Regions from separate parts of the Psychrobacillus sp. FSL K6-2843 genome, predicted to be linked through region 1. Evidence: a T-box and tRNA genes for the amino acid it is inferred to sense, from the RefSeq annotation. Region 1 holds a T-box; the other holds one or more tRNA genes.
What was found. A T-box is a leader RNA that pairs with one kind of tRNA and senses whether it is charged. The one in region 1 lies ahead of pheS (phenylalanine--tRNA ligase subunit alpha), so its partner is inferred to be a tRNA-Phe.
Positions count from the first base shown of each region.

Region 2: it has a tRNA-Phe gene. The T-box ahead of pheS (phenylalanine--tRNA ligase subunit alpha) is inferred to sense a tRNA for this amino acid. The anticodon was not compared.

Region 1 is NZ_CP152021.1:2,619,646-2,623,060, forward strand. Features, by position in the region: gene pheT (phenylalanine--tRNA ligase subunit beta) at 1-1,036, opposite strand, end outside; gene pheS (phenylalanine--tRNA ligase subunit alpha) at 1,049-2,086, opposite strand; T-box leader at 2,134-2,367, opposite strand; gene MKY94_RS13255 (RNA methyltransferase) at 2,423-3,187, opposite strand; gene sspI (small acid-soluble spore protein SspI) at 3,361-3,415, shown strand, end outside.
Region 2 is NZ_CP152021.1:299,914-303,328, forward strand. Features, by position in the region: gene MKY94_RS01510 (aldose epimerase family protein) at 1-328, shown strand, start outside; gene MKY94_RS01515 (hypothetical protein) at 462-1,115, opposite strand; tRNA gene MKY94_RS01520 (tRNA-Gly) at 1,260-1,330, opposite strand; tRNA gene MKY94_RS01525 (tRNA-Phe) at 1,346-1,421, opposite strand; tRNA gene MKY94_RS01530 (tRNA-Asp) at 1,533-1,608, opposite strand; tRNA gene MKY94_RS01535 (tRNA-Met) at 1,612-1,688, opposite strand; tRNA gene MKY94_RS01540 (tRNA-Ser) at 1,776-1,868, opposite strand; gene MKY94_RS01545 (VWA domain-containing protein) at 2,068-3,415, shown strand, end outside.

The sequences.
Region 1 (3,415 bases):
AGTACGCAGACTCGATAACAACTGTTGTCGTACCATCATGAACCTCTGAATTGGCACCACCCATAACTCCAGCAAGAGCAACTGGTTCTTTACCATTAGTAATAACTAAATGATTAGATTTAAGTGTACGCTCTTGATCATCAAGTGTAACAATTTTTTCTTCTTCATTTGCTAGGCGAACAACGATTTCCTTTGTAGCAAGGCGATCATAGTCAAATGCATGAAGTGGTTGGCCGTATTCCATTAACACGTAGTTTGTAATATCTACGACATTGTTATGAGGACGGACACCAGCTGCCATTAGACGATTTTGTAGCCATAGTGGTGATTCTTTTACTTGTACGTTTTTTACAACTTTCGCAATGTACAAAGGATTTTCTTCTATTGCATCCACACGAAGCTTTATATAGTCTTCTGCTTTTTCAATACTTTCTGTATAGGACGCTTCTGGGTATTTCATATCTTCAGAAAGAATTGCTCCTACTTCATAAGCTACTCCCAGCATACTTAGTGCATCAGAACGGTTTGGTGTTAAACCTAGTTCTAACACTATATCGTCCAGACCTAATAATGGGAGTGCGCTTTCACCTGGTACAGCTGTTTCAGGGAGAACATAAATCCCTTCTGCATATGCTTTTGAGACAAGGCGGCCTTCTATACCTAGCTCCTGAAGAGAACAGATCATACCGTTAGATACTTCTCCACGTAGCTTTGCTTTCTTAATCTTAATGCCACCTGGTAGCACTGCACCAGGACGAGCAACGATTACTTTCTGACCAGCGTCTACGTTAGGAGCACCACAAATGATTTGAGTGATTTCATCTCCTACGTCTACCTGACAGATGTTTAACTTATCAGCTTCCGGATGTTTCACCTTTTCTTTTACATATCCAACTACAACATTTGTCATGCCTTGAGAGCGGTCAATTACTGCATCTACCTCAATACCTGAGCGTGTGATTTTTTCTCCTAAATCCTTTGGATTCAATCCTTGTGTGTTTACATATTCTGATAACCATTTCGTCGATACTAACATGTCATTTCCTCCTTACACTTCTGTTCGGTGGAATTGCGATAAGAAACGCACATCATTTGTATAGAAATGACGAATATCTTCCACTCCATATTTCAACATTGCAATACGCTCTGGCCCCATACCAAATGCAAAACCAGAAAGCTTTTTAGAATCATAGCCAGCCATCTCAAGGACGTTAGGATGAACCATACCTGCTCCTAGTATTTCAATCCAGCCAGTCTTCTTACATACGTTACAGCCGCTACCTCCACACTTAAAGCAAGAGATATCCATCTCTACAGATGGTTCTGTAAATGGGAAGAAACTTGGACGCAAACGAATTTCGCGATCCTCTCCGAACATCTTCTTCGCGAATAAAGATAATGTACCTTTTAAATCACTCATACGGATATTCTCACCGATTACTAGACCTTCAATTTGAGTAAATTGGTGTGAATGTGTCGCATCATCATTATCACGACGATACACCTTACCAGGACAAATAATTTTAATCGGTTGACCTTCTTTTGCCTCCATTGTGCGCGCTTGCACTGGAGATGTATGCGTACGTAACAAAATATCCTCTGAAATGTAGAAGGAATCCTGCATATCTCGTGCAGGGTGACCTTTAGGTAAGTTTAAAGCCTCAAAATTATAGTAATCCTTTTCTACCTCAGGACCTTCTGCAATTTCATAGCCCATGCTTAAAAATAGATCTTCAATCTCCTCTACAACGCGAGTAAGTGGATGATGATTCCCGGTTTTCACTGGACGACCAGGTAAAGTTACATCAATAGATTCTTTCTCTAGCTGCTCTTGAATCGCTTGCTCCTGTAATAAGGTCATACGGGCTTCTAATACATTAGTTACTTCCTCTCTTACTACATTGACAAGTGCCCCCATCTTCGGACGCTCCTCGGCTGGAAGTTTACCCATTCCCTTTAATAAATCCGTAATTGGGCCCTTTTTCCCTAAATATGCAACTCGCACATCATTTAATTCTTTTGTGTTTTGTGAAGCTTCAATTTTTTGTAGAGCTTCTTCTTTCAACTGTTGAAGTTGTGCTTCCATTTCAAAAATCCCTCCTAATTGACAAAATAAAAAATCCTCGCCCCTATAAAAGGGACGAGGACTATTTTCGCGGTACCACCCTGATTATTGCACAAAAAAAACGTGCAATCACTCAATTCGACTAACGGCTCTACACCGGCACACCTTTACAGTAAATACTGGTCCCGGTGGCAGCTAACGGGGTGAACTTCTATATGAAATCTCCATCTACGCTTCCAGTCAAGGCGTAAAATCCCTACATTTGAATTCTCATATATACTTTTCCCGATGACAGCTTTTATTATTTATTAAATTATTATCTATTATACGGACTTTTAAACATTTCATCAAGGGCATTTATCTCAAAGTAAGTCCATAAAGAAGAATTCCTGTTGCTACTGCAACATTTAATGATTCTGCTTGACCAAACAAAGGGACAATTATATTTTGGTCGGTTTGTTCCAACAAATCCGCTTGAATACCGCTTCCTTCGTTTCCTACTATCAATGCAAACGCATCACTTTTCTCTACTTCATGGAACGGAGTAGAGTTTTCAAATGCTGTTCCATATACTTTTACATTTTTGTCTTTCAGTTGGTCCACCCAATAGCTTAATTCACCTTTTAAAATAGGTATATGAAAATGAGAGCCTTGTGCTGATCGTAGTGTTTTGGAATTATAAGCATCTGCTGATCCTTTGCCAAGAACGACGGCGTCTATTCCAGCAGCATCGGCTGTACGAATCATCGTACCAATATTTCCAGGGTCTTGAACCGCATCAATCAATAACAGCCTTTTCCAAGTTCCCTGTTCATCTAACTTAGCTGTACTTTGTTTACAATGTGCAAAAATCCCTTGAGTATGCTCTGTTTCAGCAAGCTCTTTTTTGATAACATCATTAATCTCAACGATTTCCAGATTATCAACGTCCCATGTTACAGGAATTTCACTAGTATCACTTAGGATAATAGTTAAAACATTTTCTTTTTGTTTTATTGCTTCCTCGACTAAATGATATCCTTCAATGATAAATTCTCCTGTTTTGTCTCGCTCTTTTCGAACACTAAGTAATTTCTTCCAATGTTTAACTAAGGAATTTTGTGGAGATTCAATTCGTTTCATGTTATGTACCGCCTTTTTCTTATATACCGCACAAAAAATAATACAGCATCTTTTCTTTTGTAAAAAAATTATATCACGTAAATCTATTACTTCATATTTATCTTCCACGAATTTATCAAAATCATGTATACGTGGCAAGACATTGGGAAAGATGAAGAAAAGGAGTGATGATAATGGATTTTCAAATTCGAGAAGCAATAGCAGCAAACCTAAAAGGAAATTCCGCTA
Region 2 (3,415 bases), 1.8 Mb from region 1:
TCCTCAAACTATGCTAGTAGGTCACGGTTATGATCATCCATTTCTATTGGAAGATAATTCTGGCACAATCGTATTAACAGAAAAGGAAAGTGGTCGCAAACTAATAGTAGAAACGACAGAATCTGCAGTAGTCCTCTATTCTGGAAATAACTTGGCTGGCTCTGAAACAATGAGAGGAGAACAGGTAAGAAACTATTTAGGTGTATGCTTAGAAACACAAGGTCCACCTGACTCCATTCATCATCCTCATTTTCCTTCCTCAATTCTACTAGCAGGGAATGAGTACAAATCAACGACAATCTATTCCTTTGAAGTGATAATTGATTGACAATGTATGTAAAAGAGGATCTTCTTGGCATAGGTGCAAATATATTTGAGGATAAAGTAAGACAGTGGTTGATTATTTAACACATAATAAAACATCTTCAATTGGCACTTGTCCAATTGAAGATGTAAAATAATTAAAGATCAATAATTTCATCATATCCGATTAATTTATCCATATGGCTTGCGATCATAGCTATAATTGTACTTGCCTCATCTTTTTTAAAAGTAAAGGTACTTTCATCGACGAACTCCTCATCATCTACCCAGCTACGATTTCTTCTACGGAGAACACCATCGCCATTGGCACTGTCTATACCGAACTGATATGTTACCTCAATATTATCATCTATTAAAAATGCAGTAACCTCAGGTGTTTCCCAATCCACATCAATTTCTTCTAACATGATTTCATCGTCATCATCATCGTCATCGTTGTCACCATCATCATCCAAATAAATTAATTCACTTTCACTGTCATCTTCAAGAAATTCGTGAAAGCTTTCATGAACAGCTTCTATAATATCAGTAATGTCATCTAACATTATTCTGGTAGGTTGGAGAAGTTCAACATCGAAACTTTCAACATAGAACTCTTCATTATAAGGATCAAATAGAATAGTGCAAAAATAGTCTCGCTCATCCTCTAACGTACTAACAAAAAATTCAATTCGCGGATGTTTAGAGGCGCGATTAATGTTCATGTGGCCGACTTGATCGTACTGCTCGCAAATCGAATTCAAATGATCCTGTAGCTCCTCTGTTACTCTGTCAAACCATTCTGTAGTCATAGTCATTACCGCCTCTCATCATTTTCTCCTACTATCTTGTCCTAACAAGGAGTTATTATTCCAACGAATGAAAGAAATTGAAAAAGAAACGACAAAAAAAAAGGCCCATTGATCTTTGCATCAATAGGTCTTCTTTTTATTGGAAGCGGGTGAAGAGAATCGAACTCTCATCATCAGCTTGGAAGGCTGAGGTTTTACCACTAAACTACACCCGCATATTAAAACATAAATGGTGGCTCAGGACGGAATCGAACCGCCGACACAAGGATTTTCAGTCCTTTGCTCTACCGACTGAGCTACTGAGCCTAAATTTGTATCAAGTAAACGAAGCTTAGTATCTCATAGTCAGTTAAGTATAATACAAAATATGTATGTTATATCACTTAGTTGCATAGGAACTGCTTGCTTACAAAAAAATGGCGGTCCCGACCGGGATCGAACCGGCGATCTCCTGCGTGACAGGCAGGCATGTTAACCGCTACACCACGGGACCATTTGGTTGCGGGGACAGGATTTGAACCTGTGACCTTCGGGTTATGAGCCCGACGAGCTACCGAACTGCTCCACCCCGCGACAATAAGAAAGAGTTGAAATTTAAATCAACTACGCATTATAAACTAGTATACTATATTTTACACTTACAAACAACGTAAATAAAAATGGAGGAGGAAGAGGGATTCGAACCCCCGCGCGGTATGACCCGCCTGTCGGTTTTCAAGACCGATCCCTTCAGCCGAACTTGGGTATTCCTCCATATGATGTTACTGTACTAGCAACAAGACAAGAACTAGTATACCATTTTTAAAAAATAAAAGCAACCTCCTTTTTCTTCTAAAACAAATTTTAAGGTTATATCCGTAATAATAAAAGTTGTTTCTTCTCTTAAATGAAACATTTTTCCATTATGTTACGTATGGAATTATAAGTAAGTTTAAAAGCAAGGAGGAATTTCATGAATCGACTATTTACTTTATTAACTATGTTGCTCATATTGTTCCTATCAGCTTGCTCGAATGAATCTCAAGCAGGTGAAGAAAATAAAAAAATAAGTGACAATCAAAAAATAGTAACAGAAGAGGAGAACACTGAAAAAGAAAAACTCCTCGCAATTGAAAAAATTATTATTCCGACAGATTTAGAGGAATGGAAGAATTCTGAGCCAGGTTTGTTCGCACTAGACTATTCTTTTGAACACGAAACATCCAGTTGGCCAAAGGATGCAAGAGAGCTAACACTAGATGAACAAGAAGAGCTTAAAAATACTACGGACATGATAAAAGATGAGGAAACATTATTTAAAATGCTTCTCTATTATTTCGGTAGCACTGTGTATAGTGATCTGTTAGATAAACAGATGAATTATGTAGCCGTTTTAAATGAACCATATTTACCTGAGCCTACTAAAGAAACAATCTCAGGTGGAAGTAATGAGGAAGTTACACCAAAGTCGATACTATTACTCGATGCAAGTTCAAGTATGCTATTGTCCGTAGATGGCAAACAAAAGATGGGGATAGCAAAAACTGCTATGAAGCGTTTTGCAAAGACGATTGGAGCTTCTAGTGAAGTTTCTCTTTATGTCTATGGCCATGAAGGTTCACAGGAGGATAAAGATAAGGAACTTTCTTGTACAAAGATAGATGAGATTTATCCAATGCAGTCTTATAGTACGGATAAATTTGATCCTGTAGTGGATGATGTCGCGGCAAAAGGATGGACTCCATTAGCTGCCGCAATAAAAACAGCAAATGAAGCAAGTAAGAATTCTGAAGGTGCATTAACTGTTTATATTGTTAGTGACGGAGCAGAGACATGCGACGGGGATCCTATTAAAGAGGCCGAAGAGTTTGCTAAAGGAAATGAAAACCGTCAAGTAAATATTGTTGGCTTTAATGTAGACCAAAAAGGTCAAGATCAATTAAAGGCTGTAGCTGAAGCGGGAAAAGGAGAATATATTTCTGCTGAAAATAGCGACGAATTGAATAAAAGTATCGAAGAAAAGTGGGTTATTCCAAGTGTCTTAGATGTGGCTTATATTCAATTAAATGCACCCAATGGTTTTGCTATTTCTAATGCGCAGTATGATATTAGTAAAATTTCGCTTTCCCTTTCTTTTGCCATTTCCAATGAACGGAATCGATTGAGTCAAATGGTGACATGGATGGAAACGGAAGAAATAATATCAGCACATCAAGCAGAAGCACTACAAACTAAGGTGCAGGAACGAAAAGACACATTATCCAAGTGGAATGATGATTTAAGTGAATCAAAAAAACAGACGGTGGAAAACGAATATAATC